One region of the Halomonas sp. TA22 genome, then DNA from elsewhere that is predicted to be linked to it. Evidence: predicted binding sites of a transcription regulator. Region 1 holds the regulator's gene; each other region holds the start of a gene.

Region 1 (3,101 bases):
GTGCCGGCAAGACCACCTCGTTCTACATGATCGTCGGCCTGGTGCGCGCCGATGCGGGCGAAGTACACATCGACGACCTCGACCTGACCAAGGCGGCCATGCATCGCCGCGCCCAGGCGGGCATTGGCTATCTTCCCCAGGAGGCCTCGGTATTTCGCAAGCTCAGCGTGGCTGACAACATCATGGCGATCCTCGAGACGCGCGAGGATCTCGATCGCGAGGGTCGCCACGCAAGTCTCGAGCAGTTGCTGGAAGATTTTCATATCACCCATATCCGCGACAACCTGGGCATGAGTCTCTCCGGGGGAGAACGTCGACGTGTCGAGATCGCTCGCGCCCTGGCAACGGAGCCCGCCTTCATCTTGCTCGATGAGCCGTTCGCCGGGGTCGACCCGATCTCGGTAGGCGAGATCAAGGGCGTCATCAGACAGCTCAAGCGTCGTGAAATCGGCGTCCTGATCACCGATCACAACGTGCGCGAAACCCTGGACATCTGCGACCGAGCCTATATCGTCGGTGACGGTCAGATCATCGCCGAGGGCAATGCCGAAGCGATTCTCACCAACCAACGGGTACGCGAAGTCTATCTCGGGGAAGACTTCCGACTCTAGGTTCAAGAGCCTTCGGCACGCCGCCACTGCTCGGCGGCCGCCATCAACCGCATGAAAACTTTCTACGCTGCCCAATCTGGCATGGTACTTGCGCATGGCATGTTTCTTGCTCAGTTTTCACGCAATTGAGTCTTGCAAGGGATTGCGGCGCGAGCTAACGTGTCGTCTCATTTGTCAGTGAACACCCCTTGCCATGGCCATGAAACCCTCGTTGCAACTCCGTGTCGGCGCGCACCTGACCATGACGCCGCAGCTCCAACAGGCCATCGCCCTTTTGCAGCTGTCGACACTCGACCTGCGCCAGGAGATTCAACAGGCGCTTGAAGCCAACCCCATGCTAGAGCTGGACGACGGCTTCGGCGAGCAGGAGGTCGCCGAAGCGCGTGAAGAGGAGTGGAACAGCGAAATTCCCGAGGAGCTCTCTACTGACAGCGACTGGTCGGACACCTACCAGGACATGGCGCCCAGTGGAAGCAGCTCGGGCGAGGGGCCGGATTTCGAGCGCAACGCTAGTGGCGAGAGCCTCCACGACCACCTCGCCTGGCAGTTGGCGATGACCGATCTCAGCGAGCGCGAACGCATCATCGCCGAGAGCCTGATCGATGCCGTCGATGACAATGGTTATCTCAACGGCGCTCTCGACGAGCTGTGCGCCGGCCTTCGCGACCAGGGGCTGGCCGGACTCAAGAGCACCGAGGTAGAGCAGGTGCTGATGCGCCTGCAGCAGTTCGAGCCCACCGGCGTATGCGCCCGAGAGCTGCGCGAGTGTCTGCTCCTCCAGCTCGGCGTGCTGCCCGAGGAGACACCACTGCTGCCCCAGGCGAAACGTCTTGTCAGACAGTTCCTCGAAGCGCTTGGCAATGACGATCGCAAACTACTGAAGCGGCGTCTGCGCCTCGAGGACGAGGAACTCGACCGGGTCATCGCCCTGATTCGCTCACTCGATCCCCGCCCCGGCCAGGCCTTCGGCGAAAGCGACAACGACTATGTCATTCCCGACCTGATCGCCCGCCATGGCCGTGAAGGCTGGCGCATCGAGCTCAATCCCGACGCCCTGCCGCGTATGCGCATCCAACCCGACTATGCCGCCCTGATCAAGCGCGCCGACAAGAGCGATGACAATACCTTCATGAAGCAGCACCTGCAGGAGGCGCGCTGGCTGATCAAGAGTCTCTCGAGTCGCAATGACACCCTGCTGCGCGTAGGCCGGGAGATCATGGCGCGTCAGATCGATTTTCTCGAAAAGGGCGAAGAGTCGATGAAGCCATTGATACTGGCCGATATCGCCCAAGCCGTGGAGATGCACGAATCGACGATCTCGCGAGTGACGACGCAGAAGTACATTCATACGCCCCGTGGCGTCTTCGAGCTCAAGTACTTCTTCTCAAGCCATGTCGGCGGTACTGGCGACAGCGGCGATGCCCATTCGAGCACAGCGATCCGCGCGCGCCTGAAGAAACTGATTGGCGAGGAGCCAGCGCGCAAGCCGCTCTCCGACAGCAAGCTCGTCGAACTCCTCGAAGCGAGCGGCATCAAGGTGGCCAGGCGGACCGTAGCCAAGTACCGCGAAGCGATGGGCATCCCCCCCTCCAGCGAACGCAAGAGACTCTCCTGAAATCCATGTCTCAAAGCGCGTATCAATGGACGTTAACTCCTAATACATTGAAATAAATAAGCTAAAATAATGAAGGGGCATCCATGTCAAATCCTCGGATGCCTAGGGGTATGCAATAGGGCAAAAAGGGTTACAATCGAACTGCAACCCGCCGCAACAGGAGAGTGTCATGCAAGTGAATATCGCCGGGCACCATGTGGAACTGACCGATGCACTGCGCGCTTACATCAACGAGAAGCTTGCTCGACTCGAACGCCACTATGACAACATTACCTCGGTCCAGGTTACACTCTCCATCGAGAGGGAGCGCCAGCAGGCAGCCAGCACTCTGCACGCCGCGGGTGCAGACATTCATGCCGATGCCGAGGATGGCGACATGTACGCTGCCATAGACGCCCTTGCCGATAAACTCGATCGCCAGTTGGTCAAACACAAGGAAAAGGCACAGGCACGCGCCCAGGGCGTCGGTGCCCGCTGAGCTACCCATGACGTTGCAAACCATCCTACCCCCTGAGCGTACGCTGTATGGTGTCGCCGGGGGGAGCAAGAAGCGAGTGCTGGAATTTTTCAGCACCTTCATCGCCCAGAACACACCAAGTCTCGATAGCCAGGAAGTCTTCAGTCGGCTTATTGGACGTGAACGCCTAGGCAGTACCGGCATCGGCAACGGTGTTGCTATTCCTCATGCCCGCAGCCCTCACTGCAAGGCCCCCTTGGCGGGTTTTCTCAAGCTCAGTGAGGCGGTGGATTTCGATGCCATCGATGGCGAGCCTGTCGATCTGGTCTTCGTACTGCTGGTACCGGAAGAGGCTGACGATACGCACCTGGCGCTCCTGGCCCAGGTCGCCGGCGTGATGAACGACAGCGATACTCGT
Region 2 (3,101 bases), 950 kb from region 1:
TTCAAGACTATTCTGCTGTGCGAGACTGTCCTCTACCACGGTCACTCGCTTAGAGAGCCTCCATGCACGATCTCGACGAATTAGCTGCTTTCGTAGCGGTAATGGAATCTGGCAGCCTGACCCAGAGTGCTCGTACGCTAGGCGTCGCGAAATCCACCTTGAGCCGGCGCATCAATCAGCTCGAGAGCCGGTTGTCGCAGCCGTTGTTGCGCCGTCAGGCCAACCGGCTCATCCCCACCGAAGCGGGCACTCTGTTTCACGCCTACAGCCAGCAGATTCTACGTCTGGCGGAGCAGGCGCAGCAGGCACTTGAAGCGTTGCGGGAGGAGGTCAGTGGTGAACTGATCGTATATACCCACGAGGGCTTTGCCAGAGGGTGGCTCGCCAGCCAGATGGAAGCCTTTGCCGAGCGTTATCCGGGCATACGCCTGACGCTGCGCACCCAGTTGTCGCCTCCCCAGCGCCCGGAGGATGCACCTCTGTGCCTCTGGCTGGGACCGCCTCCCGAATGCGGGCTGCGCCAGGAGAACCTGGGCATCATGAGACGTGGACTCTATGCCCACCCCGCCTACCTGGCGCGTTACGGCACCCCTACCCACCCCCGCCAACTGGCCGACCATGCCTGGGTCGACCTGATAAGAGAGGGGGAAGACGGCGTGTTCCTGCAGCATGCCGATGAGGGCGAGTACCACCTTATCCCTCCCCGTACATGGCTGAGCGTCGACCAGCATGCACTGCATATCGACGCTATCGCACGCGGCAAGGGGATTGGCATCATGCCGCACTGGATGGCCCAGCAGCGCTTGAAGCATCACCCCGACACGCTGACGCGCTGCCTGGAGGCATGGCATCCAGCGCCACTACCCGTCACACTGCTCTACGCCTTCGGCAGGCAACCCTGCAAGGTCTCCACCCTGCTCAAGCATCTGCGCCAGTCGATACCCGATGCGTGGCGCGTCGAGTACAGCGAGATGCTTGCCCAGAGCAATACCCACCTTTTGGAACATTGATCCGCACCAACTTCGTGCAACGCTCTATCTTTGCACTCAATCCATGCATCTTTATCCGCAACCTGGGCCGGTATTAAAGGCTCTCGATCTCTTAACCGACTGGTAAATCGGCTTTTTAGCGCGACTGGCAGACTTCTTGTAGGGATAAATGGAGTCCATGGGGTATCGGCAGCACAGCTGCCAGACAATTTGCTTTCCAATGGATGGCTAGGGTTCCGATCGCATCAATATTCACCCCAGATGCGATGACTGGTCCGAGAGCCATCGACCCGGCGCCTATCAGGCGCAAGGTTACACGGCGGGGGAAAAGCCCGGGAGGATAAGGTGCAGATGACTGCGCCGATGCCCTCGAGTTACCCAACGTCAATTGGAGGCCGTTATGCCCCGCACTCTGCCCAATCGCTCTATCCTTGCAGCGACGCTATCCACCACTCTACTCGCCACGGCCCTAAGTGCACCGATGACTCAGGCCCAGGAGCGCGATCAGTTCAGCGTCTGCTGGTCGATCTATGCCGGATGGATGCCCTGGGCCTATGCAGACATAGAAGGCATCGTCGACAAGTGGGCCGACGAATATGGCATCAGCATTGATGTCATCCAGGTCAACGACTATGTGGAATCGATCAACCAGTTCACTTCCGGTAATGTCGATGGCTGCGCCATGACCAACATGGATGCCCTGACCATTCCCGCAGCCAGCGGCGTCGACTCCACTGCCTTGATCATCAACGACTACTCCGATGGCAACGACGGTATCGTGCTCAAGAACAGCGACGATCTGGCCGACATCGAGGGGCGTCGGGTCAACTTGGTACAATTCAGCGTCTCGCACTACTTCCTGGCTCGGGCCCTGGAGAGCGTCGGCCTGACCGAGCGTGATATCGAAACGGTCAATACCTCGGACGCCGACATCGTCGGGCTATTCAGCAGCGCCAGCACCGAAGCTGTGGCGGCCTGGAATCCCCAGCTCAGTGCCATTGCCGACATGCCGGACAGCAATGTCGTCTATACCTCCGCCGAGATTCCCGGCGAGATTCTCGACATGATGGTAGTCAACACCGACACCCTGGCCGCCAATCCTGACTTCGGCCATGCCCTGGTCGGCGCCTGGTACGAAGTCATGGCGCTGGTCGAGGCTAGGGATGAACAGGCCCTCTCGATCATGGCCGATGCGGCCGGCACCGATCTCGAGGGGTATCTTGCCCAGCTCGATGCCACCTACCTCTATACCGATCCCACCGAAGCCATAGCACTAATGGAGGGTGATGAGCTGCTCGAGACTATGCAGCGCGTCGCCGAATTCAGTTTCGAGCATGGCTTACTCGGCGACATGGCGCCCGATCCTGGCGTGGTCGGCGTCGAGACGCCCAGCGGCGTTTACGGCGATGAAAGCAATATCATGCTGCGCTTCGATCCCAGCTATACCCAAGCCTATATCGACTCCCGCCAGTAAATGCGAGTGGGCGGCCTGCCCTGTCGGCCAGGCCGCCCACCGGTCACTTGTCCCGATGCGGAGTTCGCCATGAAACGCCTGATCAATCTTACGCCCTCCTACGGCGGTCGCTGGTTACTTGGCCTGGCACCCTTTGTGCTGCTGGCGATGGTGTATCTCAGCCTGTCCAATGCCCGACTCGCCGAGAACCCAGGCGATCGACTGCTTCCTGCGCCCACCACCATGGCCCAGACCTTCTACAACCTGGCCACGGCGGAAAACGTGCGTACCGGTCAGATCACTCTCTGGGCCGATACCCTGGCCAGCCTCGAACGGCTATTGCTCGGGGTGGCGATCAGTGCGCTGATCGGCCTGGTTGTAGGCATCGTCAGTGGCGGCCTGCCATTAATCCGCGCCAAGCTCTCCCCCCTGGTCACAGTGGCCTCACTGATCCCGCCGATGGCAATTCTGCCGATACTATTCATCGCTTTCGGCACCGGCGAGATGGCCAAGATCGGACTGATCGTGATCGGGGTGGCGCCTTTCCTGATTCGAGACCTGCAGGGACATGCGCTGCGCCTGCCCGACGAGCAACTAATCAAGGCCCAGACGCTGGGCGCCAGCTCGTGGCAGGTGCTGATCCGCGTACTGCTGCCACA
Region 3 (3,101 bases), 1.0 Mb from region 1:
ATGGCGTGGGCAGTTGGGAGGCGGCGATGAATCGGATCGTCACGGAAAACCTCGATGCTGAGCGACGGCGTGGCCGGCGAATTGAGGAGGCCATTCTAGCAGGTTCGCCGTCCCCGCTCACGGCGGCAGGGTAGTACGCCGCCGAAAGCGACGAATGTAGTGATGAATAATGGCTATAGGTGGGGGGAGTACTGTCACGAATCAAGCCGCCGGCGGCGTCATTGGGTACAATGCGCACAAATTCGCAAGCACCGAGTCTATCTCATGTCTCTCAAGAACGATCGCTTCCTGCGCGCCCTGGCCCGTCAGCCGGTGGACCGCACTCCGGTATGGATGATGCGCCAGGCAGGTCGCTACCTGCCGGAATACCGCGCCTCACGCGCCGATGCCGGCAGCTTCATGGACCTGTGCCGCAATCAGGAACTGGCCTGCGAGGTCACCCTGCAGCCACTAGAGCGCTATCCGCTGGACGCCGCCATTCTCTTCTCGGATATCCTGACGATCCCCGATGCCATGGGCCTTGGGCTCTATTTCGAGACCGGCGAGGGGCCGAAATTCCGCAAGCCGGTGCGCAGTGCCGAAGACGTGGCTGCGCTCAAGGCCCCGGATGCCGAGCGCGATCTCGACTACGTGATGAACGCGGTGCGCACCATTCGGCATGAGCTGAATGGTCGGGTGCCGCTGATCGGCTTCTCAGGCAGCCCCTGGACGCTTGCCACCTACATGGTAGAGGGCGCCTCGAGCAAGGACTTCCGCCATGTGAAGTCGATGCTCTACGGCAACCCCGACGCCATGCACGAGCTGCTCGACCTCCTGGCCACGGCGGTGACTGACTACCTCAACGCGCAGATTCGCGCCGGGGCCCAGGCGGTACAGATCTTCGACACCTGGGGCGGCGTGCTCTCCACCCCGGCCTATCTGGAGTTCTCGCTGCGCTACATGGAGCAGATCGTTGCCGGATTGATCCGCGAGCACGATGGGCGTCGCGTGCCCGTTATCCTGTTCACCAAGAATGGCGGCCAGTGGCTCGAGCATATCGCCGGTGCCGGCAGCGATGCGCTGGGACTCGACTGGACCACGGAACTCTCCGACGCGCGCGAGCGGGTCGGGCATCGGGTCGCGCTGCAGGGCAATCTCGACCCCAACGTGCTGTTCGCCAAGCCGGCGGCGATCCGTGCCGAAGTGGCACGAGTGCTGGATAGCTACGGAACGGGGCCGGGCCACGTCTTCAACCTGGGCCACGGGATCAGCCAGTTCACCGATCCGGATCATGTCACCGCGTTCATGGACGCCTTGCATGAGCTGAGTCCGGCCTACCATCAGGGCGCATGACCATGGCCCAGATAAGAACAATGATGACGTACTGGCACGACCGGCGTCGCCTGTGGACGGTCATGGCAGCGATCGCGGCCGTGGCGATCGCCGTGGGCAGCCTGACCCCGGGCAGCGACATGCCGAGCAATCTGCCGTGGGACAAGTTCAACCACTTCGTCGGCTATGCCGGCCTGGCCGGGCTGGTCGGGCTTGCCGGAGTGCGGCTTAGCCTGACGCTGGTGCTCGTGGTGCTCTACGGCATTGCCATCGAGTATGCGCAGATTCCGGTGCCCGACCGTAGTGGTGGTGACTGGCTCGATATCTTCGCCAATAGTCTAGGCGCGACGAGTGCCGTAGCAGTGCTCTACTTGTTTCGGCGCGGCTTTCTCGGCCGAGGAGATGAGACCGAGTAACGCCGTCGCTGCCTTGGTGCACTATTAACGTCTTGTTGCACCAGAGTTTGCACCGTTTTGAGGCGCGAATAGGCCCGGCCAGAGTGCCGGGCCTTGTCAAGTCTGGGCAGAACCGCGCTTTTACCTGCTTTTTCTGCGTTGAATAAGAGTTATCGCCAGCGTCTCACGTTATTGGAACACTCTTTGCTATGGTCTTGGCACATGCTTATACAGGCGCATGTCCAAATTAATGACTATTACGTGAGGGATTCTCCATGTCACACAAGAATAACAAGCTCATGCTGCTGACTTCCGCCGCCGTGCTGGCTGCCGGTGCTTCCGTCAGTGCATCGGCCACCACTCTGCAAGATACGCTCAGCCGTGGAGCGGTGCAGTGTGGCGTCAGCGACGGCCTGCCCGGTTTCTCCGCGCCGGATGACCAGGGCGAGTGGCAGGGCATCGACGTTGACGTCTGCCGTGCGGTGGCCGCTGCGGTCTTCGGCGATGCCGAAGCCGTGCGCTATGTGCCATTGAACGCGGTCGAGCGCTTCACTGCCCTGCAGTCTGGCGAAGTCGACTTGCTGTCACGCAACACCACCTGGACCACCACCCGCGACACCACGCTGGGTCTGAACTTCACCGGCGTTAACTTTTACGACGGTCAAGGCTTCATGGTCTCCACCGACCTGGGCATCTCCAGCGCGCGCGAGCTCGACGGCGCGGCGATCTGCATCCAGTCCGGCACCACCACCGAGCTGAACTTGGCCGACTACTTCCGTGCCAACGACATGGAGTTCGACCCGATCGTCTTCGATACCTCCGAGCAGACCGTAGGCGGTTTCCAGGCGGGCCGTTGCGACGTGCTGACCTCCGACACTTCCCAGCTGGCTGCCCTGCGCATTCAGCTCGACAATCCCGATGGCGCCGTGGTGCTGCCGGAGGTCATCTCCAAGGAGCCGCTGGGTCCAGTGGTTCGTCAGGGCGACGATCAGTGGCTGAACATCGTCAAGTGGTCGCTGTTCGCCATGCTCAATGCCGAAGAGTACGGCATCACCAGTGAAAACGCCGACGAGATGCGCGATTCAGAGAACCCCGATATCGCTCGCCTGCTGGGCCAGGATGGCAACTACGGCGAAGGCATGGGTCTGGACGCCGATTGGGTCTATAACATCGTCAGCCAGGTCGGCAATTACGCCGAAAGCTACGACCGCAACGTGGGTATGGATTCTCCGCTGCAAATCGAGCGCGGGATCAATGCTCTGTGGACGGATGGCGGCATCCAGTACGCCCCGCCGGTACGCTAAGCGTCCCGCCTGATGCACCGGCGCCCGCCGGTGCACGTACGGCCTCTTCCGCCAGGCCACCCGGCCTGGCGGATAGCCCATGACTCAAGCA
Region 4 (3,101 bases), 1.5 Mb from region 1:
ATGACGTTTTCCAGTTCGCGAATGTTGCCCGGCCAGGCATAGCGCCTGAGGATATCGAGCTGTGCCGGGGGGATGCGCACACCGGGCTTATTGAACTTCTGACAAGCGCGGTGCAGGAAGTGGCGCGCCAATAACGGTACGTCGTCGCTGCGTTGGCGCAGGGGCACGGAGTTGATGGGAAACACGTTGAGCCGGAAATAGAGATCCTCGCGAAAGCGCCCCTCCTCGATCATCTCGTTCAGGTTGCGATTGGTCGCCGCAATCACACGCACATCCACGTCGTGGGTACGGTTGGCCCCGACACGCTCGAACTGCTGATCCTGAAGCACCCGCAGCAGCTTGCTCTGTAGCTCAAGAGGAATCTCGCCAACTTCATCGAGAAACAGGGTACCGCCATCGGCCAGTTCGAAGCGCCCCGGCCGATCATTCACCGCCCCGGTAAAGGCCCCCCTCACATGGCCGAAGAACTCGCTCTCGAACAGATCGCGGGGGATCGCCGCACAGTTGACGCGAATCAACGGTCGGTCGCTACGCGTGCTGCCGGCATGGATGGCGCGTGCGATCAGCTCCTTGCCGGTGCCGGACTCGCCGCTGATCAATACGTTGGCATCGGTGGGAGCGACCAGTGCGATCTGGCGGATCAAATGAGCTACCGCAGGGCTCTCGCCGACGATCTCGCGATGGTTGAGTTCGGCCTTGATCTCCTCCTGTAGGTACTGGTTCTCGAGCTCCAAGCGCTGCTTGAGCGATTCGACCTCCGCCAAGGCATCTCGCAGCTGCTGCTCGGCACGCTTGCGCTGGCGAATATCGCGAAACAGCACCACCGCACCGACGAGCCGCCCCATCTCGAAGATCGGCGTACTGGTGTATTCGACTGGAATCGCCTCGCCATTCTTGTGCCAGAACACCTCGTCATCGACGCGATGCACCTGGCCATCGCTGAACGAAGCATGGATCGGACACTGCTGCACCGGGAAGTGACTGCCATCGGCACGGGTGTGGTGAAACAGCCGGTGGGCGTCATGGCCGACCATATCGTCACTGCTCCAGCCCAGGATGCGCTCGGCGGCCGGATTGACGAAGGTGGTGTTGCCCTCGGCGTCGAGTCCATAAATCCCCTCTCCGGCAGCACCGAGAATCAACTGGTTCTGACGCTCGATGCGCTCAAATACCTGCTCGACACGCTCCCAGCCAACATGCCCATGGCGATGCTGGCGGCGCAGGTCGGCCCGCGCCCGTCGCTGCTCCGCCTTGTCGCGGTCGATCAGCGTCAAAAGCAGCAGGTGCCGATCCTCCAGTCGTTGCGCAATCACCTCGACTCGTCGCGGCTGGCGCTTGATATCCATGATCACCAGATCATCCGACCAAGCCGGCGATTGCGTCAGTGCCTCGTCGGTAAAGCTGATCCACAGCGGGAACGAGACGCCTAGACAGTGGCTGAAGGGCCGCTCGAGATGGTAGTCCCGTTTGGCTCCGAGCATCGCGCAACCAGCGTCGTTGATCGCAACCACGCAATCCGCGAAAGGATCGACGATCAGCATAGCCTGTGGCGCATGATCAAACGCAAGTTCGCTCAGGGACAGCATGTCTGGAAGGGGCTGAGGCAAGGACTGAATATGTGGCATGACAGGCTTCACTCGAGGGTATCGTCTTAACCATACAAGCCCCGCGCCACCGACGATTTTTCGTAAAAAAATCAACCAAATATCGTATTTTACGATTTTTCGTAAAGCGCAGAAGACTTGGACCATTTTTAAGGAAACCACAAGCCTTTGAAATTAATAAACTTTTTTATTCTTCTCAAGAAGTGGCATGCGCTTCGCTATTGAAAGGCAGATATCGTCGTCGAGGTATGACTGCACCTTGCCGGCGCAAACCACTTTGCAACCGCTTCCGTGAGGTGAATAACAAAATGTCGGATCATGATAGCCACAATAGCCTGGGCAACCCTTTCGACCACCATCAGTCGCTGGTCCATGGCAGCCGTTGCGACTGCCACACGTGCCAAGTCGAGCAACCTCAGATTAACCACCAGGCCGTCTCCCGGCGCGCTGGTCTTGTACCGGCCGACAGCGAAGCGATGATGGATCGCATGGTCGAGAGTGCTCTGGTGCGCGGGATGTTCGGTCATAGCGACATGCACCGCCGCCAGTTCATGAAGCTGGTCGGTGGCGGTACCGTGGCGGCCGCTCTGGCGAGCCTCTTCCCAATGGAGGCCATCAAGGCGGCAGTGAAGGAGGATTCCGGCCCGCTGGAGAAGACCCGACTCGATATCGGCTTCATCCCCATTACCTGCGCTACGCCGATCATCATGGCGCACCCTATGGGTTTCTATGAGCGTTATGGACTTGATGTCTCTGTGATCAAGACCGCAGGGTGGGCGCTGATACGCGACAATTCGCTGAATGATCGTTTCGATGCTGCGCACATGCTGACGCCGATGCCTTTGGCAATGACTCTGGGCGCCGGCTCCAGTGCCAGGCCCTTCATCACCCCTGCGGTGGAGAACATCAACGGTCAGGCGATCGTGTTGCACAACGACCATCAGGACAAGCGTGACCCACAGCAGTGGAAGGGATTCACGTTCGGTGTTCCGTTCGAGTATTCGATGCACAATTTCCTGCTGCGCTACTACATTGCGGAGCATGGCCTCGATCCGGACCAGGACATCCAAATCCGGGTGATCCCGCCGCCTGAAATGGTCGCCAACCTGCGTGCCGGCAATATCGATGGCTTCCTATCGCCGGATCCGTTCAACCAGCGTGCCGTTTATGAGCGTATCGGTTTCATTCATCTGCTGACCAAGGATATCTGGAACGGACACCCCTGCTGCGCCTTTGCCACCAGTGCCCGCTTCGCCCGCGAGAACCCCAACACCTATGGCGCCCTGCTACGCGCCATCATCGACGCCACCCAGTACTCGTCGAACCCGGCCAATCGCAGCGAAATTGCCGAGGCCATCGCTCCCACCAACTATCTCAACCAGCCAGTCACGGTGATCGAGCAGGTGCTCACCGGGCGCTATGCCGATGGTCTAGGCGGCGTGCAGAACGTGCCGGACCGTATCGACTTCGACCCCTTCCCTTGGCACTCGATGGCAG

What was found. The regulator sigma-54, encoded in region 1, starts transcription at its own class of promoters, with help from an activator protein. The targets are predictions, from matches to a motif close to TGGCACNNNNNTTGCTNT.
Region 2: HJD22_RS02595 (putative urea ABC transporter substrate-binding protein) is a predicted target of sigma-54. The motif match lies at 1,189-1,206, and genes of this name have one in related genera.
Region 3: HJD22_RS10900 (amino acid ABC transporter substrate-binding protein) is a predicted target of sigma-54. The motif match lies at 1,900-1,917, and genes of this name have one in related genera.
Region 4: HJD22_RS08840 (CmpA/NrtA family ABC transporter substrate-binding protein) is a predicted target of sigma-54. The motif match lies at 1,809-1,826, and genes of this name have one in related genera.

What each region holds. Positions count from the first base shown of each region.
Region 1 covers NZ_CP053108.1:3,358,830-3,361,930, reverse strand. The annotation lists gene lptB (LPS export ABC transporter ATP-binding protein) at 1-611, shown strand, start outside; gene HJD22_RS15920 (RNA polymerase factor sigma-54) at 805-2,226, shown strand; gene raiA (ribosome-associated translation inhibitor RaiA) at 2,396-2,704, shown strand; gene HJD22_RS15910 (PTS sugar transporter subunit IIA) at 2,712-3,101, shown strand, end outside.
Region 2 covers NZ_CP053108.1:577,206-580,306, forward strand. The annotation lists gene HJD22_RS02590 (LysR family transcriptional regulator) at 63-1,010, shown strand; guanidine-I (ykkC/yxkD leader) riboswitch at 1,207-1,330, shown strand; gene HJD22_RS02595 (putative urea ABC transporter substrate-binding protein) at 1,390-2,463, shown strand; gene HJD22_RS02600 (ABC transporter permease) at 2,533-3,101, shown strand, end outside.
Region 3 covers NZ_CP053108.1:2,330,097-2,333,197, forward strand. The annotation lists gene ribA (GTP cyclohydrolase II) at 1-43, opposite strand, end outside; gene hemE (uroporphyrinogen decarboxylase) at 265-1,332, shown strand; gene HJD22_RS10895 (VanZ family protein) at 1,353-1,727, shown strand; gene HJD22_RS10900 (amino acid ABC transporter substrate-binding protein) at 1,982-3,010, shown strand.
Region 4 covers NZ_CP053108.1:1,900,188-1,903,288, forward strand. The annotation lists gene HJD22_RS08835 (sigma 54-interacting transcriptional regulator) at 1-1,625, opposite strand, end outside; gene HJD22_RS08840 (CmpA/NrtA family ABC transporter substrate-binding protein) at 1,913-3,101, shown strand, end outside.